Regions from separate parts of the Rhizobium sp. NPDC090279 genome, predicted to be linked through region 3. Evidence: predicted binding sites of a transcription regulator. Region 3 holds the regulator's gene; each other region holds the start of a gene.
What was found. The regulator PhoB, encoded in region 3, activates phosphate uptake and scavenging genes when phosphate is short. The targets are predictions, from matches to a motif close to TGTCATNNANCTGTCAT.
Positions count from the first base shown of each region.

Region 1 (10,361 bases), on a different contig from region 3:
GACTTCCCATGTGCCTGACGTCGCGGGGGTCACTGGGGTGGTGGTGTTATCAGCAGGCTTGGCATCAGCCGTCTTAGTATAATAGATATCATACATGACGGTGTTGCCGAGCTTGTCGTAGGCTACGACCGAGCTCTTCTGGGTATCGGTCGTAGCTGCCGCACCCGTGCCACCCGTGCCCGTGTAGGCGGTGCTTGGCAGCCCGCTAGTCGCAACTGTCGCAGCCGAATTCAGGTTGCCGGTAAAGCTGCCCGACGTCGAGGGTGAGTTGGCAAGGCCACTCTGGTTGACATTGATCGGCACGAGGCCGTCAAAGCCGTTGACGACGACGGCGGGAGCACCCGATGCGTAGGAATAACCCATCAGCGTATAGCCGGCGGAATTGACGAGATTGCCGTTGGCATCCGGAGTGAAATCGCCGGCGCGCGTCAGAACCGTCGAACCATCGGCGGCCTGCACGACGAAGAAGCCGGCGCCACGGATCGACAGGTCGGTGCCCGAGTTGGTGGAGATGGCGTCGCCCTGCTGCGTCACCGAATAGCTGACATTCGTCTCGACGCTGCCGGAATTGTAGTTGCCGCCGCCCGAAGGCAGGATCAACGACGAAAAGCTGGTGCTCGCCGACTTGTAACCCGTTGTGTTGACGTTCGCGATGTTGTCCGACACCGTGCTAAGCTTATTTGCCTGCGCGTTCATGCCGGAAACTGCCGTTTTCATGCTACCAAAGATGCTCATTGGTTCCTCGCACGTTGCTGATGTCGGTACGATAGCGAGGGTGACTTGTGTGAAGCTGGTTTTTTCCTGTGTCGCGAAGTCGAGAAAAGCTTTTCGTACTACCTATTGCGAAGGCAGATACGGGGCCGGAAAGTCCAGCACGCGGCTTGTATAGCTTTCGATCAATGCGCTGAAGGGTGTGCCATCGGGCAGTTTCAGCACGGCATGATGTTCGAGGAGAAACGAAGGCAGCGTGAGAGGCTCGCTTCCGGATGGCGGCAGAGCGGCGCCTGTTTCCCATCCTTGCGGGAGAGGGGACCAAAGCAGTTTTGCCGAGAGGTTCGTGCGAGTGAAATTCAAGGCCTGAACGGCGCGGCCGAAGGCGACATCGCTGGTATCGAGCGCCGTGTTCATCTCGGTTGTGAGCTTTGCCGGCACGTACCAGTTATCCGCCTCCGACAGGATGCGATCGCCGCAGGCGAGGCGAACACGGCGATAGGCGACGGGTTCGTCAGGCCCGACCGCCAGCAGTTTCCGGATGGAAGCATCGGCCGGCTTGTCCTGACCGCGTACGCGCTGGGCAACGATCTTCGCGCCTTCCGGCGCCAGCCTGTGCGCGGCGCACCAGCGGTCGAGCGTCAGCGTGGCGCTGGCATTGCTGAGGAGATCGGCATTCAAGGTCTGCAGGATCGCGAGCGCCTCGAGACGCGACGTCGGCGTATCGGGCCACTGAGAGGCAGCCGACATCTCCTGCGCCATCGTCGTCTGCGCGCCGAGCGCAATGGCGACTGAACTGCCGAGGGCGATCATGCGGACGAAAGACGGGGACTTTGATGGCATGCGATGGAATCCTCCGCGCGGACTGATTTTACGAGCCGAAACCTTATGGCTTGCCGGTGCGCCTTGGGCATAGATGGCAGGCCTGCCGTCGTTGGCAAGGCCTGAAATGCTCTTGCGGGCAGGCGCGGCAACTGGCCGCAAAGCGAAATCACAGCGCGCCTCCTTATCCCATGGCGCGCTCACGCGCCGATTGCATTCAAACCGGCAAAGGCCACCTGAATGAGACCGGCCGTCGCGACGAAAGCCAGCGCGGAGAAGAACAGCGCCGCCAGGATCAGCAATCCGTCTCTTGCCATCAAGGCGACCGAGATCGCAACCAGAGCAAAGACCGGCATATAGTTGCCGAGCGGGATCGGCAGGACAATGGCCACCGCCAGCAGGAAGATCGGAAAGGACAAAAGCCATTGCATGGTGCCGCCGGTGAAAATTGCCAGGCGGCCCGGGCGAACGATGGCTTCGATCCTCGCGAGGATCGGCGCGCTGTAACGCACGATGAGTTCCACGACGGAGGGCGAAAGCCTGCGCCCGCTGAGAAAGGCCGGCAGCCATATCGACCGGCGGCCCACCGCGATCTGCACCGCCACCAGGGCGAGCGCACTGCCGAACACGACGCCGAATGGTCCGGGTATCGGGATCAGGGCGGGCAGTGCGAGAAAGAGGATGGTAAAGGCCATGCTGGTATGCCCGAGGCCTGAGAGCACCTCGCCGATGGAAATGCCGCCCTGTTCATGGGCCAACTTGGCGAGATCGTGCAGGCGAGCGGATGCCCTGTCATTTTGCCGAGCCGAGCCGGCTGTCTGTTGCGTCATCCGATTTCACCGGACACGGCTGCTGAACCGGTCTGCCTGGATAGAGCTTCAGGCTTCATCGGCACCTTCGCCCTTTCCTTGGATGAGCTTGATGACGGTTGCGCAGGCCGGATTGCTCTTGTCGAGCAGGTCGGCGGGGCTGCTCCAGCCGGTCGACAGGCCGATGACGGTGGAGATCGTCCAGAACGTGTCTTCCGATGCGCGTTTCGCCAGCGCCGGGACCTCTGACGAAAGACATGCCTGCGACTGCCTGACGGTCTCGACCGGCTGGCCGGCAGCAACGGCATGCCGCTCGATCTCGGCTTGAAGCGGACCAAGGGCGAAGGTTGCAAAAAGGGCTGCGAGGAGATTGGAGATCATATTTGTACCTTGTCGGAAATCTGTTTGAAGCGGGGGAGGGAGGTGCCCACAAAGTGCGGGCACCTCACGGCGTCAGGCGCTTTCGGCCTTGTCGCGGGTTTTCAGCAGGCTCCAGCCGACGCCGCTTGCGATGATGGCGAAGGTGATGCCCAGCGAGAGGGCAGCCGGGAATTTTTCCAGGCCGAGCATATCGGCGACGAAGATCTTCGAACCGATGAAGACGAGCACGATGGCGAGAGCCGGCTTCAGATACTGGAAGCGGTGAATCATCGCCGCCAGCGCAAAGTAGAGGGCACGCAGACCCAGGATCGCGAAGATATTCGACGTGTAGACGATGAACGGGTCGGTCGTGATCGCGAAGATCGCGGGAACCGAATCCACGGCAAAGATCACGTCGGCCACTTCGATCAGCACGAGCGCCATGAAGAGCGGCGTGATGAACCAGACCATCTTGCCGTTCCGCGGATGCGGCTGCTTGACGAAGAAGCGCTCGCCGTGATGGTGATCGGTGACGTTGAAACGGCTGCGCATGAAGCGGACGAGCGGATTTTTCGACACGTCCGGTTCCGTATCCTTCACGACCAGCATCTTGATGCCGGTGATGATGAGGAAGGCCGCGAAGACGTAGAGAAGCCAGGAGAATTCGGCCACCAGCGTCGCGCCGACGCCGATCATGATCGCGCGCAGCACGATGACGCCGAGAATGCCCCAGAACAGCACGCGGTGCTGATAGAGGCGAGGTACGGCGAAGAAGGCGAAGATAAGGGCGATGACGAAGACATTGTCGAGGGCCAGCGTCTTTTCGACGACGAAGCCCGTCATATAGGCAAGGCCGGAATCGGCGCCGAGATACCACCATACCCAGCCGCCGAAGGCGAGACCGAGCGTGATATAGAGCACGGAGAGCTTGATGCTCTCGCCGACGCCGATTTCCTTGTTTTCCTTATGCAGGACGCCAAGATCGAAGGAGAGGATGGCAATGACGAGCGCAAGGAAGCTCGCCCACATCCAGAGCGGCTTTCCCAGCCACTCGACGAAGAGCAAAGACGTTTCCATGACGGAAAACCTCTGTCGGCGCGGTGTCGGAAAGGTCCGACATCGCGAGAACGCCGACGGCTCTCACCAGAGGGGCCCGGACCAGCGGGTTGGCCTATAGCTGGGAAGCGACAGTTTGTGTTTCAAGGGGCCCGCGACCACTTTGCGAAAGAGCGGCAATTTTGCGCGCCCGTCTAATCTGCCGTCCGGCTGATGTGAATGCTGTAGACGCTTGCCCATTCCTGGGCGACGAAATTGGTAAGTGCGACGGGGATTTCGACAAGGGCGCTGTTTCGCGCCAAGATGCGGAATCCTCTTGGAAGGCAAATAGCAATGCGCTCGATGATCTTTTCATAGTCGACGATCAGCATCTCGCGGCCGACCATGAGATCAAACAATGCGGGATTGGTAATCACGTAGTCGTTTTCACAAAACCAGTAGGAGGCAATGGTCAGATCGGGGAGATAGCCGATCTGCGCCGGCAGGTTTCGTCGTTCGAAGGCAAAGCGCCCGGGAAGTCCGGCAGTCGACATGAGTTCCCGGCTCAGCAGAAGCTGACTTTCCGAGGCGTCCAGGCCTCGAAGCTCGAGATCGGGATTGTCGGCCAGATAGGCAAAGGCGAGACTGAAAGCGCCGGAGCCGCAGCCGAGATCGCACACCCTTTCATATTGGTGGATAGTCCCTCCGAGGCTGGAAAGCGCTCGCAGGCACTTCAGAGAATTTCGCATTCCGAACGCGCGGGTGAAAGCATCGGCCGAGCGACCATAATCGAATATCTCGATCTGTCGCCGGCTATTGACAGCATTGAGCAAAGCAATGGAGTCGCTGTTCGGGTGATAGAGATGATTACACTTTAGAAGTGTCTCGACAAAACCTTCGAGGTGCCGCGCCTGTACGTCCACATATGTCATGCAAACCCGTCCTCGCTGGAGATATACTCTTCCGAATTGTCGGAAGCGAGCATAGCCGCAAAGTAAGTGCTTCACCCGCCCTCTGTCCTTGATGGACTGCGCTAATCACAGCTTTATCGTCGGCAGCCACCCGAACCGGGCCTTTGGGAGATCTGGAACCGGGCGAGGCAGCCGTTTACCGGTCGCCGTGCCAGCTGTGTGAAGTCGGTACGGGAAATCCCTCGAAGGTCTTGAGCGTGTCAAGCACGATCGACGTCTTCACATGCTGTACAGATTCGTGCGGCAGCAGCACGTCGTTGACGAATCTCGAAAGGCCCGCGAGCCCGCGGGTTGCTACCTTCAGGTGGTAATCCATTTCGCCCGTCAGCGCATAGGCTTCCAGCACCTCCGGCAGACCATTGATGAGCTGCGAAAACCGGCGGGCATTGTCCCTGTTGTGGGTGGCAAGCGTCACGGAAATGACCACCAGCATGTCCAGCCCCAGCTTCTGCCGGTCGAGATTGGCCTGGTAGCTGCGAATATAGCCTTCCGCCTCCAGCCTCGTGCGTCGGCGCGAGCACTGCGACGGAGACAGCGCGATGCGCTCGCCGAGCTCGTTGTTCGTCAATCTGCCGTCCTTCTGGAGCTCCTCCAGCAGTCGCAGATCCAATTTGTCGAGCTGTTCATCCATTGCGCAAAACTCTCAAAATCCTCACGAAGCTTGTACAAGCTTGCCATTTCTCATGAGAATTACAAGTTGGCTAACGGAGTTTCCGGCCATATCTTGCGCGATCGAGTTCGGCGACGTTTGACGCCCTTCGGCATAATGAAACGGAAAAAGATCGTGCCGCCACCCGTGTTCGCGCCACCTTTTTAGATGTCGCACATACAATCAGGCTTCCTTATTGATTGTCGCTTCTGAATTCACGGTTGCAGAAAGTTGACTCCTTTTTACGTGATTGTCATCTGGCTTTTATAAGTGGGGAGAGGGAAGCAACCAACGCAGGGGGTATAAAATGCGTAAACTTCTTCTTTCTATGGTGTCGGCAACCGTATTGGGTGGGGCCGCCAATGCTGCAACCGTCTATCCGCTGGACCGGGCAACGGTGCTCGCGGGCTCGCCTTTCGATTTCAAGGTGGAGTTCAGCAAGGTCGTAAAGCCGGAAGACGTGAAGGTCACGGTCAACGGCGAAAGCTATGACGCGGTTTTCGGCAAGGCCGCTGATTTCGTCGCCGAGGAAAAGGGTGCCGAGGACAAGGTTCTCGGATCTGCTCTGATCCTGCGCGGCGTCAAGCTCGCGAAGGCCGGCCAGTACAAGGTCGAGGTTTCGGCCGGCGACGAGAAAAAGTCGGTCAACTGGGACGTTTACGCCACGTCGGCTACGCCGAAGGCCAAGAACATCATCTTCCTGCTCGGCGATGGCCTTTCCGTTGCTCATCGCACCGGCGCCCGCATCATGTCCAAGGGTATGACGGAAGGCAAAGCCAATGGCCGCCTCGCCATGGACGATATTCCGCCAGTCGCTTTCATCGGCACGTCCTCGACCTCTGCCATCGCGACCGATAGCGCCAATACTATGTCGGCCTACATGACCGGTCACAAGTCCGCCGTGAACGCACTCGGCGTCTATGCCGACCGCACGCCGGCGAGCCTCGACGATCCGAAGGTCGAAACGATCGGCGAGGCGCTTCGCCGCACCGGCAAGAAGTCTCTCGGCATCGTGACCACCTCCGAAGTCGAGGATGCGACGCCGGCCGCACTGGTCTCCCATACGCGCAAGCGTGCGGACAAGGCCGACATCGTCGGCATGATGTACGACGTCAAGCCGGATGTCCTGCTCGGCGGCGGCTCGGCCTACTTCCTGGCCAAGAGCGTGCCCGGCTCGAAGCGCAAGGATGACAAGGACTACATCACACTCTTCAAGGATGCCGGTTACGCTGTTGCCACCGACAAGAACGAACTGGCGGCAGCCGCCGGCTCGAACCAGGACAAGCTACTCGGCCTCTTCCACACCGGTAATCTCGACGTCACGCTCGATCGCGAATTCCTCAAGAAAGGCACCGTCGAAAAATTCCCGAACCAGCCGGGCCTGGTCGACATGACCAAGGTAGCGCTCGACAAGCTCGCCAAGAACCCGGAAGGCTTCTTCCTGATGGTCGAGGCCGCATCGATCGACAAGATGAGCCATCCGCTGGATTGGGATCGCGCTCTGGTCGACACGATCGAGTTCGACAAGGCCGTTGCCGTTGCCCGCGAATTCCAGGCCAAGAACCCGGACACGCTGATCGTCGTCACCGGTGACCATACGCATGGCGTTTCGATCATCGGCACGGTTGACGACAACAAGCCGGGCACAGAAATGCGCGAGAAGGTCGGCACCTATGCGGCCGCCGGCTTCCCGAACTACGAGGACAAGGATGGCGATGGCTATCCGGATCGCGTCGACGTTTCCCGCCGCCTGTTCATAGCCGCTAACAACGGTCCTGACCACTACGAGACCTTCCGTCCGAAGCTCGATGGTCCTTTCGTTCCGGCGATCCAGAACGAGAAGAAGGAATATGTAGCCAACGAAGCCTATAAGGACGTGCCCGGCGCCGTCTTCGTACAGGGCAACCTTCCGAAGGACGAAGACAGCGGCGTTCACGCCGTAGACGACATCGTGCTGCAGGCGGCAGGCCCCGGTGCCGAAGGCTTCCGCGGTTACATGGAACAGAGCGACGTCTACCGTGTGCTGGCCGACACCTTCGCGCTCGGCGCCGAAAAGATGTAAGTCGTCACAAGCCCTGTGAACATGGACAGGCAGTATCAAAGCCGCCTGTCTTTCTCCATCTCTTATGGGGGTATGCGATGTCGAAGAACAAGATCGCCACAATCAATCGCCGGAGCTTTCTGGCCGCTGCCGCGGCCATGCCGATCATGGGTATCGCGATGCGGGCGAACGCCGCCGAAAAACTCGGCTTCGGCGAACTCTACAAGAGCTTCGGCCCGCTCGGTCTCGAATTTTCCGACAAGGTGAAACAGTTGAACGGCAAGGATGTCGCCATCAACGGCTTCATGGCACCGCCGTTGAAGGCGGAGGCCGCCTTCTTCGTTCTGACTGAGATCCCGATGTCGCTTTGCCCCTTCTGCTCTTCCGATGCGGACTGGCCCGACAATATCATGGTTGTCTATCTCTCCGGCAAGCAGACCTTCGTGCAGTTCAATGCGCCCATCACGGCGCGGGGCGTGCTGGAGTTCGGCTCGTGGACAGACCCTGAAACCGGTTTCATCAGCCAATTGCGTCTTCGGGACGCGTCGTTCAGGACTGTCTGATCGCTATGCTCGCTCTTGATGTTTCCAGTCTTGAAATGCAGTTTCCGGGCTTGGCTCAGCCCGTGCTCGCCATTGAGCGCTTTCATCTGCCGGCGGGTGGCAGTCTTGCGATCACCGGTGCATCCGGTTCCGGCAAGAGCACCTTCGTCAACGCCGTTACCGGCCTTGAGAAGGTGACGCGCGGCAGCATCTCCTGGAGCGGCACCGAAATTACCCATCTTTCCTCCGGCCGGCGTGATGCCTTTCGGGCGCGCAACATCGGCCTTGTCATGCAGGATTTCCACCTCTTTCCCGGTCTGTCCGCCTTCGAGAACGTCATACTTCCTGTCAAACTGACGCGACGTCTCACGCCCGACGAGCGGGAACGCGCGCTCCACCTGTTATCCGTGACCGGCATTGCGCGCCCGCAGCAGAAAATCGAGACCCTGTCGCGCGGCGAGATGCAGCGCGTCGCCGTTGCCCGAGCGTTGCTGTCTCGTCCCGGCGTCGTCGTCGCCGACGAACCGACTGCTAGCCTCGATCGTCAGGCGGGCAATGAGGTTGCGGAACTTCTGCTGCAGCTGGCAGCAGAAGAAGGGACGACGCTCGTTGTTGTGACACATGATATCGCGCTTGCGGAGCGGCTTGGCCGCCGCATCAATCTGGCGAGCGGACGCATCGAAGAAGACAGCCAAGAGGTTGCCGCGCAATGATCACTTTCATCCTTGCCGACCTCAGGCGTTTCTGGAGCGGGGCGCTTGCCGTCGCGGTGCTGATTGCCCTGTCGGTTGCCTTGAGCGTGACGGTTACGTTGCAGGAGCGCGCTGTTCGCCTCGGCAGTGCGCGCGCCGCCGAAAAATTCGATCTGCTTGTTGGCGCTGCCGGCAGCGAAACCCAGTTGGCGCTTTCAGCCGTCTTCCTGCAGCCGGCGCCGCTGCCGTTGATGGACGGTGCCGTCCTTGCCCGCCTTACCAGCGATCCGCGCGTTGAACTGGCCGCCCCCGTCGGCTTCGGCGATTCCGCCTATGGGCACCCGATTGTCGGCACGACGACCGGGCTGATCTCCTCCCTCTCGCCGTCGCTGTCGCAGGGCGCCATGTTTGCGCGCCTCGGCGAAGCGGTGGTCGGTTCCGATGTCGCCTTGTCGGCGGGCGCGGAAATCAAGCCGATGCACGGCACGGCCGAAACCGGTGGCGAAACTCACACGACCATTGCCTACAAGGTCAGTGGTCGCATGGCGCCGACGGGCACGGCTTGGGATCGCGCGATCCTGGTGCCGATCCGCGCCGTCTGGCAGTTGCACGGTATGCATGGCGAAGACCATCACGACCATGATGGCGACGAGGCCGGTGCGCATGGCGCAGGCAGTCCGGAACCGGATCATCAAGAAGACCATGAACACGAGCATGGCCACGTCGATGCGGATGCCCCGATCGATGAACATTTCGACGCGCAGACGCCCGGCGTTCCGGCCGTACTCGTCAAGCCGAAAACGATTGCCGATGCCTATCGCTTGCGCCAGGAATACCGCACAGGTACGACGCTCGGCGTCTTTCCGGCGGAGGTGCTGACCAGACTCTACGCTACGCTCGGCGATGTCCGCAGTCTCCTGCTGGCGATTGCGCTGGGAACGCAGGCGATCGTGATCGCCGCGATCGCGCTGGTGACGATCATGCATGTCGGCTCCAGGCGTAGGCAGATCGGTGCATTGCGGGCGCTCGGCACGCCGGTCCGCTCGATCGTTGCGCTTGTCTGGGGCGAGCTCTTCATTCTGTTTGCCGCCGGCATCGCGCTCGGCATTGCGTTCGGCTATCTGGCGGCGCTGACGATCTCCGCGCGGCTTGCCGCGTCGACGGCGGTGCGCCTGCCTGTCGGCTTTACTATCGGGGATCTATGGCTCGTCGGAGGCTTTGCAGCCGTCGCGGCGATCATCTCCATCGTTCCGGCGATCAGCGCCCTGCGTTCCAGTCCGGCCGCGGCGCTTCGCGCCTGACGCGGTACCCGTAAAAGTCGAACCGAAACTGGATTGCAAAACTCTTCTTTATTGACTAAAGCCATCTCGCGCATCTGACGGAGGATCTCGTGATGGCGAACAATGTAGGTAAACTCGCGTCGATGTTCGGCCTGCTCGCCTTGCTGGTTGCCGGTACTGCCGCGGCGGAGGACGCGAAAACCGTCTCGGTGACGGATGACCGTGGCGTCAAGGTCGAGGTGCCTGTACAGCCGAAGCGGATTGCCGCGATCTCCTATTTTGCCGATGACGTCGCGCTTGCTCTTGGCATCAAGCCGGTCGCGAGCACCTATATGACGGCGGGCCGGCAGCCGGACTTTCTCCTCGGCTTGACCTCGCAGATGGCGCAGATCGGCCAGCGCGCCAAGCCCAATCTCGAACTGCTGTCGCAGGCCAAGCCCGATCTCATC
Region 1 is NZ_JBIVYI010000001.1:325,031-335,391, forward strand. Features, by position in the region: gene ACIQWP_RS01515 (flagellar hook protein FlgE) at 1-735, opposite strand, end outside; gene ACIQWP_RS01520 (hypothetical protein) at 838-1,554, opposite strand; gene ACIQWP_RS01525 (exopolysaccharide biosynthesis protein) at 1,734-2,363, opposite strand; gene ACIQWP_RS01530 (hypothetical protein) at 2,412-2,723, opposite strand; gene ACIQWP_RS01535 (TerC family protein) at 2,796-3,779, opposite strand; gene ACIQWP_RS01540 (SAM-dependent methyltransferase) at 3,953-4,669, opposite strand; gene ACIQWP_RS01545 (Lrp/AsnC family transcriptional regulator) at 4,845-5,339, opposite strand; gene ACIQWP_RS01550 (alkaline phosphatase) at 5,665-7,419, shown strand; gene ACIQWP_RS01555 (hypothetical protein) at 7,497-7,961, shown strand; gene ACIQWP_RS01560 (ABC transporter ATP-binding protein) at 7,967-8,653, shown strand; gene ACIQWP_RS01565 (ABC transporter permease) at 8,650-9,933, shown strand; gene ACIQWP_RS01570 (ABC transporter substrate-binding protein) at 10,026-10,361, shown strand, end outside.
Region 1: a site for PhoB is predicted at 5,609-5,625, ahead of ACIQWP_RS01550 (alkaline phosphatase). Genes of this name have one in related genera too.

Region 2 (10,361 bases), on a different contig from region 3:
AGGCACCTTCCGCGGAGCTGCGACCGAACCAGACGGACCAGGACTCGCTTCCGCCCTATCCGGCGCTCGACGACATCCTCGAATGCCTGGTGGAAAAGGAAATGTCGGTCGAGGAGATCGTGGCCCGCGGCCATGATGTCGCGACTGTGCATCGTATAGAACATCTGCTCTATCTTGCGGAATACAAGCGTCGCCAATCGGCGCCGGGCGTGAAGATCACCAAGAAGAATTTCGGTCGCGACCGTCGCTATCCGATCACCAACCGGTTCCGCGATCGCTGATCGCGGCATCCTTCGGCAAGGGAGAGGAAGAATGCGGAGCTCGGTCGAGATCTATAATATTCGCACGGGCGCAAACCGGGTTGTCTGGCAAACGGACGAACTCGTGGAGGCGCCGAACTATTCGCCTGACGGGCGCTATCTGCTGCTGAACGGCGACGGGCTGCTCTACCGGCTGCCGCTCGACGGCAACGGTGGGATCATTCAGGTCGATACCAGCTTTGCGACGCGGTGCAACAACGATCACGGAATTTCGCCGGACGGATCGCTGATTGCGATTTCCGACAAGACGCAGCACGACAAATCCTGCATCTATGTTCTTCCGGCCGAAGGCGGCACGCCGCGGCAGGTCACGACCAATCTGCCGTCCTACTGGCACGGCTGGTCGCCGGACGGGCAGCGCTTCTCCTATTGCGGTATCCGCGACAACGTCTTCGATATCTATACGATCTCGATCGATGGCGGCGAGGAAACGCGGCTGACGCATGGCGAAGGCCGCAATGACGGGCCGGATTTCTCAGCCGACGGGCAATGGATCTATTTCAACTCGAGCCGCACCGGGCTGATGCAGATCTGGCGCATCCATCCTGACGGCACCGGCCTGCAGCAATTGACCGACGACAATTACGGCAACTGGTTTGCCCATCCGTCGCCAAAGAACGACAAGGTCGTTTTGATCTCCTACGATCCAGATGTCTTCGATCATCCGCGTGATCTCAACGTCCAGATGCGGCTGATGGATATGGATGGCGGCAACCTCACGACGCTGTTCGAGCTCTTCGGCGGCCAGGGGTCGATCAACGTGCCGAACTGGTCGCCGGATGGTGATGCGTTCGCCTATGTCCGTTATGAGCCGGCGTGAGCACTGGACAGATCGCAACCGGCGCTATAGATCTGGATGCGTTCTCAGGGCGCATCCGATCCGCGGGAAGGGCTAGGCCCACCTGAAACATAGAATATGAGACTGCCACACCTCTTTTCAGTCTGTGGGCGCGGATACCGGACGTAAATGGAAGGAGGTCTATCGTGACCACGCGCTCTTTGGCTGTTGACGCCACACTCGATTCCCTGAAAAAGCAGGCCAAGTCTTTCCTCAAGGCCGTTCAAGCCGGCGATGCTTCGGCACAAAGCCGTGTCGCTCCGTATTTCTCCGATCTGGCTGGCGTCGGGCTCCAAGACATACAACTTGTTCTTGCCCGTGAATTCGGCTTCTCCAGCTGGACGAAGCTCAAGGCACATCTGGAAAGCGGCGATCGCAAGCATATCCCGCGGGATCAGCTCGCCAACCGTTTCCTGTCGCTGGCGACGGTTTCTTATTTCGGCAGTATTGCCGCCGATCCCGAGCGGTTCGATGAGGCGCTGCAGCTGCTCGAAGACAATCCGGATATTGCCGGAGAGAGCATCCACGTCGCCGCCGTGCTTGGAGATGCCGATGGCATAGGTCGGTGGCTGGATCGCCAGCCGCAGCTGCTCGATCGCAAGGGTGGCCCCTACGATTGGTCTCCGCTAATGTATGCCGCCTATGCCCGCCTGCCGGGCCGATCCAGCCTGTCGGCCGCGCGCGAGCTTCTCAGGCGCGGAGCCGACGTCAACGCCTTCTTCCTCGATGGTGGCCAGTATCGCTTTACCGCTTTGACCGGCGTCTTCGGAGAGGGCGAGGCGGGAAAGCTCCGCCAGCCCCAGCATCCGGATTGTGAGGTATTCGCGCGGCTGCTGCTGAATGCCGGCGCGGAGGTCAATGACAGCCAGGCACTCTACAACCGCATGTTCGAACCTGATGATACATGCCTGAAATTGCTGATCGAATATGGCTTGTCCGCTGGGGAGAAGAACAATTGGCTCGTGCGCGAGGACGGCAAGTTTGTTGAGAACTCGCAGACCGTCTTCGACTATCAACTGGCCTGGGCGCTGGAGCACCGTATGAGTGAGCGCGTCCGCCTGCTGGTGGAAAACGGTGCCGACGTCAACAAGACGGTCAATGGCAGGACGCCCTATGAATGGGCCCGGCTGGGTAATGACAATGACCTAGTGTTATATCTTGTTCAGAAAGGAGCAGTGGCCGTTCGCCTGAAGCCGGAGGATCGAGTATATATCCAGCTCACAACTGGCGACGTATCTGAAGATCAAGTGATATCAGTCGAACACATAAAACTACTTGCGAACGACCTTGATATTCCAAAGGCGATGCGACGGACCCATCCGGCCATGCTTCACGACGCGGCCGGTGCTAATGCTCTTGGGCGTGTCCGCCGAATGCTGAGCGTCGGTCTCGACGTCAATGCTGTGACCAGCCGCACCCCGCTGCATGAGGCGGCGCTTCACGGTCATATCGAGATGGCGAGGCTGCTGATCGAGCACGGGGCCGATACGACCATTCGCGACCCGCATTTTCACGCACCGGCAATCGGTTGGGCCGAATATAACGGCAAACAGGAAATGGTCGATTTCCTCAAGGCCTATCCGCTGGATATCTTTGCCGCCGCTGCCTTCGGTCAAGTGGAACAATTGGCTGATCTCCTCGACAGCCACCCAACGCAGCTCAATATTCGTTTCGGCGACTTTCGCCCGCACGGACAGCCCAGCTCCGATCGCGATTGGATGACGCCGCTCGGCTTCGCCATTGTCAATCGGCGGATCGAGGCGGTGCGCTTCCTGCTGGAGCATGGTGCGGATCGCTCGGTGAGAGATGCAGCCGGAAGATCGTATCGCGATCTCGCGCAGGAAGCGGGTGAAGAGGCCATCCTCTCGCTGCTGCGCCAGTCGGCAACGGCCTGAAAACAACAGATGGGGCGGTCAGGCGGACGTCGGGAACGTCTGGCCGCCCTATTGCGTCGGCTGCGGACCGGTCTCTTTCGGATGCTTGAGGTCGATGCTGCCTTGGTCGGTCGCGAGGAATTGCGGCCCGACCTGGCGCACCTTATGGGCCGAGGGATCGTAAGGACGATCTGGCGGAAACTGCGGGGGCTGGGCTTGCGTCACCTTTGGCGTTGCTGCCGGCGCAGCCTGCCTTTGTTGCAGGCTGGAATCCTTCTGAAGCCTCGGCGTTTCGATGACGGTAATGGAGCTTTCCGGCTGAGCCAGAGATTGCTCCTGCGGCGCATAGGCATCCAGCTTCGTGCGGGTGTCGATCACGACATCCGGTGTTGCCGAAGCCGGCAGGCTGCAGCCGTTGCGCTGCATGGTATCCAGCAGTTGCCTGCGCTGCATCGAAACGGCATCGACGCGACCGACACTTTGTTCGCGTTGATCCATCAACAGGGAAAGATCGTGCCGCATCTGATCGATCGATTGCCGCATGTCGTCACAGACGCCCTGATTATCCTGCCCGAAGATCACCATGCTGCTGTCTTCGACGCAGCCCTGGTTGCGCAGATCGCTCATCGTCCGGCGGATCATCAGGTTCTGCTGCACGATGGCGCGTGAGAGCTGGCGCGTTTCCTCGCTGGCGCCGATCACTTCGTTGATATCAACGTAGCGGCCGCGCAGCTCGTCGCATAGGTCTGTCTGTGCCAGGGCCGGTGTGGCTGTCAGCAGAGACAGCAAGGCAATGGAAGCGTGTTTGGTGCCGCGGTTCACGGTTCTGCTCTCGAAAGCGGTTCGATCTAGCTGAAGCCTATACCGTCTGGCTTAACAACGTATCCATCAAAATGCATGGATTTCGAGAGGATTTTTACGAAATTGAGGCTCGCAGCCGCCAGACGACGGCTGCGAGGCAGAGGATTAAGCGATTTCCGACGCCTCGACGACGGCAAGAGCCGCCATGTTGACCACGCCGCGGGAGGTGACCGAAGGCGAGAGAATGTGGGCCGGAAGCGCCGTGCCGAGCAGGATCGGGCCGACATGCAGGCTGTCGGTCATCGTCTTGACCACGCCGAGCGTGATGTTGGCGGCGTCGAGGTTCGGGAAGACGAGCAGATTCGCTTCACCTGATAGCGTACTATCCGGCATGACGTGCCGCCGCAGGCTTTCGGAGATGGCGCTGTCGCCGTGCATTTCGCCATCGACTTCCAGTTCCGGTGCTGCCTTGCGGACGAGAGCCAGCGCGTCGCGCATCTTCGTGGCGCTTTCCGACTCCCGTGAGCCGAAGTTGGAATGCGAGACGAGGGCGGCACGCGGCTCGATGCCGAAGCGCTTGATTTCCTCGGCAGCCAGCCAGGTCGATTCCGCGACTTCCTCGGCGGTCGGATTAAACGTCACGTAGGTATCGGCGTAGAAGGTCGCGCCACGCTGCGAGATGAGCAGGCTCAGTGCCGAGAAATCACGAACGTCGGGCCGCTTGCCGATGATCTGGCGAACGATACGCAAATGGCGCTCGTAACGTCCTTCCAAACCGCAGATGAGTGCATCGGCTTCGCCGCGTTTCAGAGCCAGCGCGCCGATGACGGTCGTGTTGGTACGGACGATCGTGCGGGCAGCCTCCGGGATGACGCCGGCGCGGCCGACGAGCGAGAAATAGAGCTCGACATATTCGCGGAAGCGCGGATCGTCTTCCGGATTGATGACGGCGAAATCGGTATGCGGGCGGATCTTCAGGCCGTAGCGCTTCAGGCGCGTCTCGATGACGGAGGGGCGGCCGATCAGGATCGGGACGGCGGTGCCTTCCTCAAGGAGGACCTGGGCGGCGCGCAGCACGCGCTCATCTTCGCCTTCGGAGAAGACGACACGCTTGCGTTCCGCGATCTTTGCGGCTGCAAAGATCGGCTTCATGATGAAGCCGGAGCGGAAGACGAAGCGGTTGAGCTCGTCCATGTAGCCGTCGAAATCCTTGATCGGACGCAGCGCCACGCCGCTGTCGGCGGCAGCCTTCGCCACGGCCGGCGCAATCCGCAGGATGAGGCGCGGATCGAACGGCGAAGGGATCAGGTAGTTCGGCCCGAAGATGGGCGTTTCGCCCGAATAGGCGCGGGCGGCGACATCGGAAGGCTCTTCGCGGGCGAGCGAGGCGATGGCGCGCACGGCTGCCATCTTCATCTCTTCATTGATCGTCTTTGCGCCGCAATCGAGCGCGCCGCGGAAGATATAGGGGAAGCAGAGGACGTTGTTCACCTGGTTCGGGAAATCCGAGCGGCCGGTGCAGATCATCGCGTCAGGGCGCGCGGCGCGGGCGAGATCCGGCATGATTTCCGGCGTCGGATTGGCAAGCGCCATGATCAGCGGCTTTTCCGCCATCTGCTCGAGAAGTTCGGGCTTCAGCACGCCGGCGGCAGAGAGGCCGAGGAAGACATCCGCGCCCGGAATGGATTCGGCCAGCACACGCTTGTCGCTGTCCTGGGCGTAGACGGACTTCCATTCGTCCATCAGGACGTTGCGGTCCTTGTAGACCAGGCCTTCGATGTCGTGGACCCAGATGTTTTCGCGCCTGGCGCCGAGCGTGACGAGCAGGTTGAGGCAGGCAAGCGCTGCCGCGCCGGCGCCGGAAGCGACGATCTTGACGGCTTCGATCTTCTTGCCGGCCAGTTCCAGGCCGTTGAGGATGGCTGCTGCAACGATGATGGCGGTGCCGTGCTGGTCGTCGTGGAAAACAGGGATTTCCATCTGCTCGCGCAGGCGGCGTTCGACGTCGAAGCATTCCGGCGCCTTGATGTCTTCGAGATTGATGCCGCCGAAGGTCGGCTCGAGCGCAGAAATCGTATTGACCATCTCATCGACGGTGGGTGCCGCGATTTCGATGTCGAAAACGTCGATGCCGGCAAATTTCTTGAAGAGAACGGCCTTGCCTTCCATGACCGGCTTGGAGGCGAGCGGGCCGATATTGCCGAGGCCGAGTACGGCGGAACCGTTGGAAATCACCGCAACGAGATTGGCGCGGGACGTGTAGTCGGCAGCCATCTCAGGATTGTCGCGGATGGCGATGCAAGGAGCCGCGACGCCGGGGGAATAAGCGAGCGCCAGATCGCGCTGGTTGCCTAGGGGTTTTGTCGCCTGAATTTCCAGCTTGCCGGGGCGGGGGTAGCGATGGAAATAAAGCGCCTGTTCGTCGAGATCTCCGCTCGCCATGTTCTTGGCTGCCTTCGAAGTGTCGTTCGTATCCAACTCGCGTCTCCATTCCTGCCTGCGCTTTGAGTCTTCTGCATACATCAATCGCTTCACGTTCACAGTATGCAATTGACGTCGGGCCGCGTTTTGTCGTGGCAAAACTGAATTGCCTTTTTTGCAAGGGTCGCTCGATGGCCCTCCCTCGGCCCGGAGTGGTCGCGGCCGCGTCATCAGGCATTCATCGCGCCGACCTATGAAGAGCGCGTGCGGAGATTTCCCGGATGACTCTGATTGCTTCCCATCGCGGTGGTGCTCATTTGTGGCCTGAGAACACCAGGCTCGCCTTTTCGCAGACCGCCAAGCTCGATGTCGATCTCGTCGAATTCGACATCCATCAGACACGGGACGGCAAGCTCGTCGTGCATCATGACGCTCTGATCGACCGGATGACTGACGGCAAGGGCGCTATCGCCGATTTCAGCTACGGCGAGCTGATGCGCCATGTCGTGATCGGAAGCGGCGGTGAAACGATTCCGACGCTCATGGAGACCATCGATATCTTTGGCCCCTCTGCCGTCGACCTCCGGCTGGAGATCAAGACAAGGGCGGATGGGACGCCATATGAGGGCATGGAGCGGCGCATCGTCGACGAGCTGGCGGCGACCGGCATGCTGACGCGCACGATGGTGACGAGCTTTTCCTTGCCGCGTCTCGCAGCATTCGCGGCAGCGCTCGGTGAACACGGCCTGAATGTCGGCGACCTGCTCGGCTTTATCTTCCTCTGCTCGCCTCAGGCGGCCGGGCAACTCGGCTGGAGTGGGATCATCACAGCGCTGCGCAGCTCAGGCGTGCGCGAGATTGCAATACGCGCCGATGCGCTCGATGACGAGCTCATGGAGCTCTTTCGCAAGAATGGAGTGACGGTGCATGGGTGGGCGGCGCATACGGGCGAGGCGGCGCGGGCCATGTTTCGCCTTGGTGTCGCCAGTTTTACTAGCGACCGTCCGGATCTGGCGATCGCCGCCAAGCGCGGGTGATCGTGCTGGATAAGCCGGCAGACACAGGGTTTGTCATCTTCCTGAAACACGAGTCTGGTTTTGGAATAGCCAAGGTAGATAGGGCACGGACGTTAAGGTTCGTGAATGAAAACATGGACACCCGCCGATTCCGAACGCTGTTCATTTCTGATGTACACTTGGGCTCGAAAGCCGCCAAGGCGGACTTTCTGCTCGACTTTCTCCGTCACCATGACGCCGATACGATCTTCCTGGTCGGCGATATTGTCGATGGCTGGCGTCTCAAGCGGAACTGGTACTGGCCGCAGGATTGTAATGATGTCGTCCAGAAGTTGCTGCGCAAGGCGCGCAAGGGCACACGCATCGTCTATATTCCCGGCAATCACGACGAATTCCTGCGCGATTTCCCGGGCATGCACTTCGGCGGCATCGAGGTGGCGCAGCGCGCCATTCACGAAACGGCCGACGGCAAGAAGTATCTGATCCTGCATGGCGACGAATTCGATGTCGTCGTCCGCAACGCCCGCCTGCTCGCCTATCTCGGCGATTGGGCCTATGACATGGCCATACTGATCAATATCGGTCTTGCCGCCGTGCGCCGCCGCCTGAACATGCCCTATTGGTCCTTCTCGGCCTGGGCAAAGCTGCAGGTCAAGCACGCCGTCAACTTCATCGGCGAATTCCAGCGTGTCGTCGCCGAGGAAGCCAGGCGCAACGATGCAGACGGCGTCATCTGCGGCCACATCCACCATGCGGTGATCGAGGATCTCGACGGCGTCCGCTACATCAATACCGGCGACTGGGTGGAGAGCTGCACGGCCATCGCCGAGCATGAGGACGGCACGTTCGAGCTGATCACCTGGCGGACTATTCTCGATGTGCAGCCCGTCGATTCTCCGGTCGGGGAATTGCCGCGGCCGTTCGGGGTTCAGGCGGCGTGATCCGGCGCCTCCTCACGGACTTGATAATCGGCTGTCATAATTATTGATCGCTGCGGAGCGGCTGTATCTTCGGATTTTTCCGAAACGTTACGGTTTTGGCCATTTCTCGCCATAGTCGTATTCTCGATAGCATGATAGGGACAAATAAGTTCCCCTTCAGGTCTGTCATGATTCCCGCGATCAAGTCCTTCCAGGGCGAGGGTGCGCCTCCCTATTTCCGTTTGCGCGCCGCCTTGTCCTATTGCGCCCCGTTGTTCGTCAACGGCATTGCCGTACCGTTCTTTCCCGTCTGGTTGGCGGGGCTGAATTTCAACGATCACGAGATCGGCCTCGTGATCGCCATTCCCATGGTCGTGCGCGTCCTCGTGACCCCCATCATCGCGGTGCTGGCCGATCACATGACGGAGCGTGCCGATGTATTGCTATGGTCGGGTGCTACGTCGCTTCTGACGGCGATCGCACTCTACTGGACCAGCGACTTCTGGCCCGTGCTTCTGGTCTACGGCATCCAGGGCGCCACCTATGCGCCCTACGTGCCGGTGGTTGAATCGATCGCCATGTCGGGCGTACGCCGCTGGGGCTTCGACTACGGTTCCATGCGGGTCTGGGGATCGATCACATTCATCCTCTCGACCCTTCTCGGCGGCCAACTGATCGGCATGTGGGGCGGAACCACCGTACTGCCTGTGATGGTAGGGGGGTTCATCCTTACGACGCTGATGGGCTTGTTTGCTCCCCGCATCGGGCCGACGCGCCGCCGCAACCAGCCGATCAACCTGCAACCGCCGACCGGAAATTTGCGCTCCCCGCAATTGCTCATCACCATGATCGGGGTGTCGATACAGCAATCGAGCCATGCGATGCTCTATACCTTCGCGTCCATCTACTGGCACAAGCTGGGTTTTTCCGGCGCCGAGATCGCCGTCCTCTGGAGCATCGGCGTTGCGGCCGAGGTGATGGTCTTCTTCCTGTCGAAAAAACTGAGCAGGCGGTTCAGCGCATGGACGCTGATCTTTTTCGGTTCGACCATGTGCATTCTGCGCTGGGTCCTGTTTCCGATCAATTTCGGTTTTTTCGGCTATCTCGTGCTGCAGTGTTTTCATTCCTGCACCTATGCCTGCGTCCATACCGGCGTTCAGCGGCGCATCGTTGCATCTGTCCATGAAGCGCAGGAATCATCGGCCCAGGGCGCCTATTATTTCTACAACGGCATGTTCTTGGGGCTGATGACGCTGGCGTCCGGCTATCTCTATGCCTGGCTTGACCTTGCGAGTTACTATGTCATGGCCGGCATCGCTGCTTTCGGGCTTGCCATGGTTGTTTTCGCTTTTGGGCTGCAGGCCAGAAAGCCGGCCATCGGTGGGGGCGCTCACGGCATATCCTAACGCGGTGCAACAAATTCATTTGGATATCAAAAAGCCGTGACATATGTTGGCGCCGGCGCGAGATGGAGATTCCATGCATAGTCGGTGTATGAAGCATCGGCCATGCGGGCTCACCGAGTCGGCGTATGTTGTGCCAGATTTGAAAGACGCATGAGTTTGAAAGCAGCCGAACAAAGGTCCGATGCACCGAAGATCGATGATGCGCCCGAGGGCGCAGGCCATCGCTATCGGCTGGAGGGTAATTGGCGCAGCGCCAATGTGCACGGCGTGCTGCGGCAGATCGAGCAGCTGTCCAAGCGCAGCTCCGGCGGCGAGGTCGTGATCGATCTTTCCGGCCTTTCGGACGTCGACACGGCGGGCGCGCTGCTGATCCGCCGGCTGAAGGAAAGTCAGGAGGCGCACAGGGCCCACGTCACGATCGAAGGCTCCAATCCACATATCGATGAATTGCTGACGGCATTCGACGCGCATCCGGACGACGAGGCGGGAGCGGCAAAACCGAGGAAATCATTGGCCGAGCGCGTATTCGCGCCCATCGGCGAAAGCGTCTACGAGATCTGGGGCAATCTCGTCGCCGCCATGTATATTCTGGGCTCGGCCGTGCGCGGCGCGCAGCTCAAGTTCGGACGCGGCAGCGGTGTTTCCCCGGCCTCGATCATCAATCAGATCGACCACATGGCGGTGCGCGCGGTTCCGATCATCCTGCTGATGTCATCGCTGATCGGCGCGATCATCGCCCAGCAGGGTGCTTTCCAGCTGCGCTAT
Region 2 is NZ_JBIVYI010000004.1:131,972-142,332, reverse strand. Features, by position in the region: gene ACIQWP_RS11365 (NAD+ synthase) at 1-281, shown strand, start outside; gene ACIQWP_RS11360 (hypothetical protein) at 313-1,140, shown strand; gene ACIQWP_RS11355 (ankyrin repeat domain-containing protein) at 1,305-3,053, shown strand; gene ACIQWP_RS11350 (hypothetical protein) at 3,102-3,854, opposite strand; gene ACIQWP_RS11345 (NADP-dependent malic enzyme) at 3,999-6,275, opposite strand; gene ACIQWP_RS11340 (glycerophosphodiester phosphodiesterase) at 6,536-7,291, shown strand; gene ACIQWP_RS11335 (UDP-2,3-diacylglucosamine diphosphatase) at 7,405-8,211, shown strand; gene ACIQWP_RS11330 (MFS transporter) at 8,379-9,596, shown strand; gene ACIQWP_RS11325 (ABC transporter permease) at 9,747-10,361, shown strand, end outside.
Region 2: a site for PhoB is predicted at 6,480-6,496, ahead of ACIQWP_RS11340 (glycerophosphodiester phosphodiesterase). Genes of this name have one in related genera too.

Region 3 (10,361 bases):
AGGCGCGCGCGCCGCTTGTCGTTGGCGCGGATGACTGTCCAGGGCGCATGGTCGGTATGCGTGTCCTTCAGCATGCGATCGCGCTTTTCGCTGTAATCCTTCCATTTCGGCAGGGCGGCGATATCCATCGAGGAAAGCTTCCAGACGGCGCGCGGATCGTGGCGCCTGTCGTGGAAACGCTTCAGCTGCATTTCCCGGCCGATATCGAGATAGAATTTGAAGAAATAGATGCCGTCCTGGACGATGAGCTTCTCCATCTGCGGCGCCTGCTTCAGAAATTGCTCATATTGCTTCGGCGTGCAGAAACCCATGACCGGCTCGACGCCGGCGCGGTTGTACCACGAACGATCGAACAGCACGAATTCGCCCGCCGTTGGAAACCGGGCGACATAGCGTTGAAAATACCATTGCCCGCCTTCGCGGTCGGTCGGTTTCGTCAGCGCCACCACGCGCGCCAGGCGAGGGTTCATATGGGCTGATGTCGCGGCGATCGAGCCCCCCTTGCCGGCGGCATCGCGCCCTTCGAACAGCGCCATCACCCGTTTGCCCTTCGCCTGCAGCCAGAACTGCACCTTGATGAGCTCGATCTGCAGCGCTTTCAACTCATCCAGATACTCGTCTTCCTTGAGCTTCTTCTTGTAGGGGTAGCCGCCCGAAGCCAGCGCCTCGTCATCGATCCAGCTCGGCAGGACGGGGTCGTCGACATCGAATATATGTTTGACGCCGTGGATATCGAGCTCCACCGCGCGGCTTTCTGCTTGCTCTCCCATATACCGGCTCCTCGGCTGTTTACGCTGCGTTAACCCTGCCGCTTGCCGCGGCAAAAAAGCTCATCGAGGAAATTGGAGCTTTTGTTCAATGGTTTCAAGCCCTTTGCTACGACCCTCTTTTGCCGGCTACATTTATTCTTGTCAGTTACGGGCTTCTGTGGATAGAGCCGAATACTTCTGTCATGAATCACGGATAAGACGCGGAATCCAGCATTCCATGATGGTAGGCGAAGGGACGGGCGCAGTTGGAAGACGAATGGTCATTTGTCAGGAAGTTGGCAGTGCGGTTGCGGCAGGAGAGCGCCGTCCTGATTCTGGCGACGCTGATCGCCGCGCTTGCGCTGGTTGAAGGCATCAACACCGGCGCCGTTTTCTGGATCTGGGCCATCGTCATGATCGTCACGCTGCTTCGCCCGCCGCTGGTGGAGCGGGTGGTCGTTCCCCCGCAAGCCGAGCCGGCGCCGGCCGATCCGCAAGCCCTGCTAAGCACCGCCTTTGCAGGATTGGCGGCACTCGACATGCCGGTGCTGGTCATCGACCGCGAGGCGTCGGTGTTGGTGCAGAACATCGCCGTCGAAAAAGCCTTCGGCGCATTTCCGATCGGAGCACATATTTCCTCGAAGCTGCGCTCGCCGGGCTTGCTCGACATGGTGCGCGAGACCATCACCACCAACACGCCGAACCAGATCGAGCATTCCGAGCGCCTGCCCTCGGAGCGGGTCTATATCGTGCGCATCGCCCCGATCGAACTGCCTGAGATCGACAAGCAGGAGGATGCCCTCTTCCTGCTCTCGTTCCGCGACATTTCGGAGCTGCGCCATATCGACCGCATGCGCTCCGATTTCGTCGCCAATGCCAGCCACGAATTGCGCACGCCGCTGGCATCGCTGCGCGGTTTCATCGAGACGATCCAGGGCCCTGCGAAATCCGATACGAAGGCGCAGCAGCGTTTCCTCGGCATCATGCTCGACCAGACGACGCGCATGAGCAGGCTGGTCGACGATCTCCTGTCGCTGTCGCGCCTGGAGCTGAAATCGCATATCGCGCCGGATCAGAAGGTGGATCTCGTGCCCTTGCTCGGCCATGTGCGCGACTCCCTGCTGCCGCTCGCCGGAGATCTCGACGTGACGATCAACCTGCATCTGCCGGCTGGCAAGGTCGAGGTACTGGGCGATCGCGACGAGCTGGTTCAGGTCTTCGAGAACCTGATCGAGAATGCCTGCAAATATGGCCAGGAAGGCAAGTCGGTCGATGTTTCGCTGCTGAACGATGCCAGCCAGGCCGTCGAGGTCGTCGTCTCCGACAAGGGGCCGGGGATACCCGCGGAACATGTGCCGCGCCTGACCGAACGCTTCTATCGCGTTAACGTTGAGGACAGCCGTTCCAAGAAGGGAACCGGTCTCGGGCTTGCCATCGTCAAGCACATCCTCACCCGTCACCGTGCCAGGCTGATCGTCAAGTCGGAAGTTGGAAAGGGAACCGACTTTACGGTTCGCTTCTGAGAGGCGCTGTGAATCGCTCATTTGGCGAGCAATTTCCCCGAATAATATCAAACAGATGATCTGTCATAATTGTTTCACCCGGCTGACATAAAAGGGCGGTGTTTTCGTCAGTAAGAATGGACCGCTGGAAAAGGTGGATGTGGCGTCCACCGCAGCACTCTTCAAAGCTCATTAGGGGGATTCGTTATGAATGCTTTGAAAATATCCATTCTTGCAATGGTTGCGTCGGCCGCCTTTGCTGGGACTGCCGCAGCCCGCGATCAAGTTCAGATCGCCGGCTCATCGACTGTATTTCCATATGCGAAGATCGTCGCCGAAAGCTTTGGCGAGACCTTTACCAATTTCAAGACCCCAGTGGTCGAGTCCGGTGGTTCAGGCGCCGGCCTGAAGGAATTCTGCAAGGGCGTGGGAACGGATTCCATCGACGTCGCAAATTCCTCGCGCCCGATCAAGGACAATGAGGTCGAAGCCTGCAAGGCCGCCGGCGTTGCCGATATCCAGCAGATCAAGATCGGCTATGACGGCATCGTCTTCGCCTTCGACAAGAGCAATCCGGACATCAAGTTCGAGCCGGTCGATCTCTACAAGGCGCTTGCCGCCGAAGTGGTCGTCGACGGCAAGCTGGTTGCCAACCCTTACAAGAAGTGGTCGCAGATCAATCCGTCGCTGCCGGACTTCGAAATATCAGCCTATATTCCGGGCGAGAAGCACGGCACGCGCGAAGTCTTCGAAGAGAAGGTTCTTGCCGCCGGCTGCAAGGCCTCCGGTGCGGCTGATGTCATCAAGGTCGCGGTTTCCGATGCCGCTCAGCAAGCCAAGAAATGCGTTGCCGTGCGCAAGGATGGCGTCGCTGTCGATATCGACGGCGATTATCCCGAGACGCTGGCCCGCATCAATGCCAACAAGCATGGCATCGGTGTTTTCGGCCTGTATTTCTTCCAGAACAACGCCGACAAGCTGAAGGTTGCCACCGTCAGCGGCATCGTGCCCTCGGGCCAGACGATCGCCGATGGCACCTATCCGGTCTCGCGGCCGCTGTTCTTCTACGTCAAGAAGGCCCATCTGGGTGTCATCCCCGGGCTCAAGGAATATGTCGATTTCTTCACCAGCGATCAGATGATCGGACCGGACAGCCCTCTGGCGGAATATGGCCTCGTGCCGGCGCCGGATGCGGAGCGCGACCAGATCCGCAAGGACTTCGCGAACGGGAAGATCATGTGAGTGCGTAAGGATTGGACACCGGCGCGGCTTGCTGCTGCGCCGGCGTTCGCCGGGGAATGGGAATGAGTGTATCGCTACTGCTGCTCTGCTTGTCGGTCTTCGGCGCCTCCGCCTTCGTGCTGGGGCGGGTGAGGGCTGCTGCGTTGTCGGGCGGCAGGTCTTCCTCCATGCATTCCCGGCTCGGCTATCACGGCGCCTATGCCGCCATTTGGGCGGTGCTTCCGGCTTTGGCGCTCGTCTGCACCTGGCTGATTGTCAGTCCCATCGTCATCGATCGCCTGGTGACCAGATCCTTTCCGGAGGAGGTTCAGTCTCTGCCGCCGGCCGAACTCAATCTCAGCTATGGCATGGTGCGCAGCATCGCCCACGGCATGCGCATGCTCGATAGCCAGGAGCTTGCCGATGTCGATGGCGGCAAGGCCGATCTGCAATTGCTCTTGGCACAGAAGGGCGTCCCCCTCGCCGTTCGTCCCACGGGCTATATGATCGATGCCGCTAACAAGTATAACGGCATGCGCGAAGTGAGCCGGATCGTCATGTCGGCGACGGCTATCATCGTATCGCTGCTGTGTGCCGCCTACGGCCTGCGGGCCATCGCGCCGCGCTTTCGCGCCCGCAATCGCGTCGAGCAGGTCATTCTCGGCGCGCTGGTCGTCGCCTCCTCCATCGCCGTGCTGACGACGGTCGGAATCGTCGTTTCCATGCTGTCGGAAGCGGCGCACTTCTTCAGCATGGTGCCTGCCAGCGAGTTTTTCTTCGGAACCGTGTGGGACCCGCGCTTCGCCGGCGCCGGCTCGCAGACCTCGGGCACCTTCGGCCTGATCCCGCTGCTGGCGGGCACCATCTATATCGGTCTCGTCGCCATGCTCTTTGCCGTGCCCATCGGCCTGTTCGCGGCGATCTACATGGCCGAATATGCCTCGGCGCGCGTGCGCTCCATCGCCAAGCCGATGCTGGAGGTTCTGGCCGGCATTCCGACGATCGTCTACGGCTTCTTCGCCCTCGTCACCGTCGGCCCCTTCCTGCGCGATATCTCCGCCGAGATCGATGGCCTGATGACCGGAAACTATCGAAGCTTCATCGAGGCGCAGAGCGTCTTGACGGCCGGCTTCGTCATGGGCGTGATGCTCATCCCTTACGTTTCGTCGCTGTCGGACGATATCATCATGGCCGTGCCACGCTCGCTTCGCGACGGCTCGCTCGGCCTCGGCGCCACGCGTTCCGAAACGGTCAAGCGCGTACTGCTGCCGGCAGCCCTTCCAGGCATTGTCGGCGCGCTTCTGATGACCGCGTCGCGGGCGATCGGCGAAACGATGATCGTGGTGCTGGCGGCAGGCGTCGCCGCGCGCATGCAGTTCGATCCCTTCGAGCCGATGACGACAGTCACCGTGAAGATCGTCAACCAGTTGACCGGCGATCTGGAATTCACCTCGCCACAGACGCTCGTCGCCTTCGCGCTCGGCATCACGCTGTTCTGCCTGACGCTGTGCCTCAACGTCTATGCGCTCTACATCGTCCGCCGCTACAGGGAGCAGTACGAATGAGCGACGTCGTATCGTCCTCTGCGCCGAACACGCCGCGCGGCCTGACGCCGGGCACGCTTGCGCGCCGCGATATCGGCATCGCCAGGCGCTATGCCGCCGAGCGCCGCTTTCGTGCCTATGGCATCACCGCCGTCATCTTCGGCCTCGTCTTCCTCGCCATCCTGGTCTCGACCGTGGTCCGCACGGGCTATACCGCCTTCGTTCAGACCTCGATCACCTTGCCGATCGAATTCACCGAGAAGGTGATTGACCCCGCAGGCAAGCGCATAAGCGATCCGCAGGTGCTGATAGCAGCCAACTATCCGCTTCTGGTGCGCGACGCGCTGGTGAAGGTGCTCGGTATCGATCCGGCCAACCGAGCGCTCGTTCGCGAGGCGACGGCGATGGTATCGGAGGGGGCAAGGGTCGCGTTGCGCGACAGGGTCGTCGCCAACCCTTCGATCATGGGGACGACGCAGAACGTCACTTTTCTCGCCAGCGCCAACATCGATTCCGCCAACAAGGGGCAGATCGATCTGACCGTCGACGAAAAGGACCGCAAGGTATCCGACCGGCAGGTCGCCTGGATGAAGCAGCTCGGCGATAGCGGCGCGCTGTACAAGGCCTTCAACAGCGGCCTCTTCGTGTCGGGCAATTCGAGCCGGCCCGAAGCCGCCGGTCTCGGTGTCGCGTTGATCGGCTCGCTCTATCTGATGCTGACCGTGCTCGTGCTCGCCTTGCCGGTCGGCGTTGCGGCGTCGATCTATCTGGAGGAGTTCGCGCCGAAGAACCGGCTGACGGATCTGATCGAGGTCAACATCAACAACCTCGCCGCGGTGCCCTCGATCGTCTACGGCCTGCTGGGCCTCTCGGTCTTCATCAACATGATGGGTCTGCCGCGCTCGGCCTCGCTGGTCGGCGGGCTGGTGCTCAGCCTGATGACGCTGCCGATGATCATCATCGCCACCCGCTCGGCGCTGCGGGCCGTGCCGCCGTCGATCCGCAGTGCCGCCCTCGGGCTCGGCGCGTCGCGCATGCAGATGGTCTTCCATCATGTGCTGCCGCTCGCCATGCCCGGCATCCTGACGGGCACGATCCTCGGCCTTGCTCATGCGCTCGGCGAGACGGCGCCGCTGCTCTTGATCGGCATGGTCGCCTTCGTCGCCAACTATCCAGCATCGCCGCTCGATCCTTCGACCGCGCTGCCGGTGCAGATCTACATGTGGGCGAGCGAAGCCGAGCGTGCCTTCGTCGAAAGGACGTCGGGGGCCATCATCGTCCTGCTCTTCTTCCTCGTCGCGATGAATATCGGCGCCATCCTGCTGCGCCGCCGCTTCGAACGGCGCTGGTAGGGGAGGGCCATCAAATGAACATGATGACGGAAGCCGCAAGCGAAAGAGCATTGACCAAGAAGATGATGACGATCCCCTACAAGATGATCGGCCAGGACGTTTCGGTCTTTTACGGCGACAAGCGCGCGCTCTTCGACGTCAATCTGAAGATCCGCGCCAACACGGTCACGGCGCTCATCGGCCCGTCCGGCTGCGGCAAGTCTACCTTCCTGCGTTGCCTCAACCGCATGAACGATACGATCGAGACGTGCCGGGTTACCGGCAAGATCACGCTCGACGATCGGGATGTCTACGACAACAGCATCGATGTCGTGGAATTGCGCGCTCGGGTGGGCATGGTCTTCCAGAAGCCCAATCCGTTTCCGAAGTCGATCTACGAGAATGTCGCCTACGGGCCTCGTATCCATGGCCTGCATCGCTCCAAGGCCGATCTCGATCATATCGTCGAGACCAGCCTGCAGAAGGCAGGCCTTTGGGGCGAAGTCCGGGATCGCCTCCACGATGCCGGCACGAGCCTGTCGGGTGGTCAGCAGCAGCGCCTGTGCATCGCCCGCGCCGTTGCCGTCAGCCCCGAGGTCATCCTGATGGACGAGCCCTGTTCGGCGCTCGATCCGATCGCAACCGCCAAGGTCGAAGACCTTATCCATGAGCTGCGGGAAAATTTCACGATCGTCATCGTGACGCATTCCATGCAGCAGGCAGCCCGCGTCTCGCAACGCACCGCAATGTTCCATCTCGGCCATCTGGTTGAGGAGAACGACACCGATAAGATGTTCACCAATCCCGACGATTTCCGCACGCAGGATTACATCATGGGCCGTTTTGGTTGATGATGTCAGGCGCGCGGCTCCTTTCACACAGTTTACCTTGAGGATAGAAAAATGGTCTCCACTCACATTCTCTCTGCCTATGACGAAGACCTGAAGTTCCTGACGCGCCGCATTGCTGAAATGGGCGGTCTGGCCGAGCAGATGGTCAGCGACAGCGTCCGCGCGCTGGTCAACAGCGATACCGGCCTCGCCCAGAAGGTCATCTCCGACGACGTCGTTCTCGACCATGCCGAGCGCGAAGTCGGCGACAAGGCGATCGTCACCATCGCTCGTCGTCAGCCGATGGCGGCCGACCTGCGCGAGATCATGGGCTCGATCCGCATCGCCTCCGATCTGGAGCGCGTCGGCGATCTCGGCAAGAACACCGCCAAGCGCGTCATCGCCGTGCAGGGCACCGGTGTTCCCCGTCGTCTCGCCCGCGGCATCGAACACCTGTCCGAACTGGCGCTGAGCCAGCTCAAAGAAGTCCTCGACGTCTACGCCACCCGCTCGCCGGACAAGGCCGTGTCGATCCGCGAACGCGACGAGGAAATCGACGCGATGTACACCTCGCTGTTCCGCGAGATGCTGACCTACATGATGGAAGATCCGCGCAACATCACCACCTGCACGCATCTTCTCTTCTGCGCCAAGAACATCGAGCGCATCGGCGACCATGCCACCAACATCGCCGAGACGATCTATTACATGGCGACCGGTGCCCAGCCGGAAGGCGAGCGCCCGAAAGACGATACCGCCAACACCGTCGGCGCAGTGACGGAATAATCTGGAAGCGAAGAAAGGAGACCATAGGCGCATGGTTCCGAGAGTTGCTGTTGTAGAAGACGAGGAAGCGCTCAGCGTTCTGCTGCGCTACAATCTCGAGGCCGAAGGCTTCGAGGTCGATACGATCCTCAGAGGCGATGAGGCCGAGCTGCGTCTCCAGGAGCGCATCCCCGACCTTCTGATCCTCGACTGGATGCTCCCCGGTGTATCCGGCATCGAGCTCTGCCGCCGGCTGCGTATGCGGCCGGAGACGGAGCGGCTGCCGATCATCATGCTGACGGCCCGCGGCGAGGAGAGCGAGCGCGTGCGTGGTCTTTCCACCGGCGCGGACGACTACGTCGTCAAGCCGTTCTCGACGCCGGAGCTGATGGCTCGCGTCAAGGCGATGCTGCGGCGCGCCCGTCCGGAGGTTCTCTCCACGGTGCTTCGTTGTGGCGATATCGAGCTCGACCGCGAGACCCATCGCGTTCACCGCAAGAGCCGCGAAGTGCGGTTGGGGCCGACGGAATTCCGCCTGCTGGAATTCCTGATGTCCTCGCCGGGCCGTGTCTTCTCGCGTTCGCAGCTGCTCGACGGCGTTTGGGGACACGATATCTATGTCGACGAACGTACTGTCGACGTCCATGTCGGCCGCCTGCGCAAGGCGCTCAACTTCTCCAATATGCAGGATGTCATCCGCACCGTTCGCGGCGCGGGCTACTCCATGGAGGCCTGAGCGGGAATACCCGATCAGGCACTCAACATAGCGGCGGAAACAGAAAACGGGCCCCAAAGGGCCCGTTTCTTTACCTCAATTATGGGGCATCTCAGCCGCGCGGTTGCGCCGGCCGACGCCGCTCATGCACCGGCTGATAGGCCAGGCGCTGATGGTAGCCGCAATAGGGCGATGCATCTGGGCTCTCGTTGCCGCAGAAGTGGAAATCGTCCTTCAAGGGATCGCCGACCGGCCACTTGCAGGTGCGCTCGGTCAGTTCCGTCAGGCCGAGGCGCCGGGAGATCGGGACGACGACATTGGTGGCCGGGCGATACTGGATCTCGTTGACGGCATCGATCTCGACTTCTTCCCTCAGCATGGTTGCGCCCTGCTGGCGGGTGACCACGGTGCGGGTTGCAACACGCGTTCCATAGCTCGCTGCGCGGGGAGCTGCGGCGCTGCGCTTCGGCGTGCGTGCTGCGGTTGCCGTGCCGCCCGCCTTCGCTCGGCCGGGAAGGTTCAGGCGATGCACCTTGCCGATGACGGCGTTACGGCTCACGCCACCAAGCTGCGCAGCGATCTGGCTGGCGCTCAACCCTTCGGACCATAGCTTTTTCAGCTTCTCGACGCGTTCGTCTGTCCAATTCATGCCCTGTCTCCGCTGTCGCGTTTCCGATGGCAGAATCCCTCACCATTGCCTCGTATGGGGTCGAGGCGCGAAACGCTCTAAAATTGTGGTGACTAGTTCCGCCGCATGCAGTCTAGCAATTGCTTTTTAACCTAGTGTGAGGCTGACTCCGTGACAAGAGTCGCGGGAATCTTGAGGAATCGATTTCGAGGTTTTCCCCAACTTGCTGTCCCGGCGTGGCATTTCTGCAATAGCCGCCGCCGAACCTATCCCTTTTGCCCGCAAGCGCTTTCTCGCACCTGCCAAAACGGCAGTTTTGTTGACATCGCGGTGCAAAACATCAATAGTGCGCAGGCCGCCGCAAGGCGGCATTTTTGATTTTTTCGGACCCGTTTCATCAAACGGAAGCGATCGGTCCTTAAAGTTGTGATCGAGGAGATATGGCCATGGCCGAGACCGCGCCGCTTTATGACACCTACATGCGTGCTCCGCTGCGGTTCGAGCGAGGCGAAGGCGTCTGGCTGATCACGGAAAGCGGCGAACGCTACCTCGATTTCGCAGCCGGCGTTGCGGTTAATTCGCTCGGCCATGCGCACCCCCATCTCGTCGCGGAACTGAAGGCGCAGGCCGACAAGGTGTGGCATCTGTCCAACCTCTACGAGGTGCCCGGTCAGGAGAAGCTTTCGAAGCGGTTGACGGACGTGACCTTCGCCGACAAGGTGTTTTTCACCAACTCAGGCGCCGAGGCGCTCGAATGCGCCATCAAGACGGCGCGGCGCTATCAGTTCGCCAAGGGACATCCCGAAAAGTTCCACATCATCACCTTCGAGGGCGCCTTCCATGGCCGCACCATCGCGACGATCGCCGCCGGCGGTCAGGAAAAATATATCGAGGGCTTCGGCCCGAAGGCGCCGGGCTTCGATCAGGTGCCTTTCGGCGATCTCGATGCCGTGCGTGCCGCCATCACCGATGCGACGGCCGCGATCCTGATCGAGCCTGTGCAGGGCGAGGGCGGCATCCGCCCGGCGACCAACGAATTCCTGCGCGGCCTGCGTGAGATCTGCGACGAACACGGC
Region 3 is NZ_JBIVYI010000003.1:418,386-428,746, forward strand. Features, by position in the region: gene ppk2 (polyphosphate kinase 2) at 1-770, opposite strand, end outside; gene phoR (phosphate regulon sensor histidine kinase PhoR) at 1,046-2,272, shown strand; gene ACIQWP_RS10065 (substrate-binding domain-containing protein) at 2,459-3,493, shown strand; gene pstC (phosphate ABC transporter permease subunit PstC) at 3,556-5,037, shown strand; gene pstA (phosphate ABC transporter permease PstA) at 5,034-6,368, shown strand; gene pstB (phosphate ABC transporter ATP-binding protein PstB) at 6,383-7,198, shown strand; gene phoU (phosphate signaling complex protein PhoU) at 7,250-7,963, shown strand; gene phoB (phosphate regulon transcriptional regulator PhoB) at 7,995-8,678, shown strand; gene ACIQWP_RS10095 (GcrA family cell cycle regulator) at 8,770-9,306, opposite strand; gene ACIQWP_RS10100 (aspartate aminotransferase family protein) at 9,732-10,361, shown strand, end outside.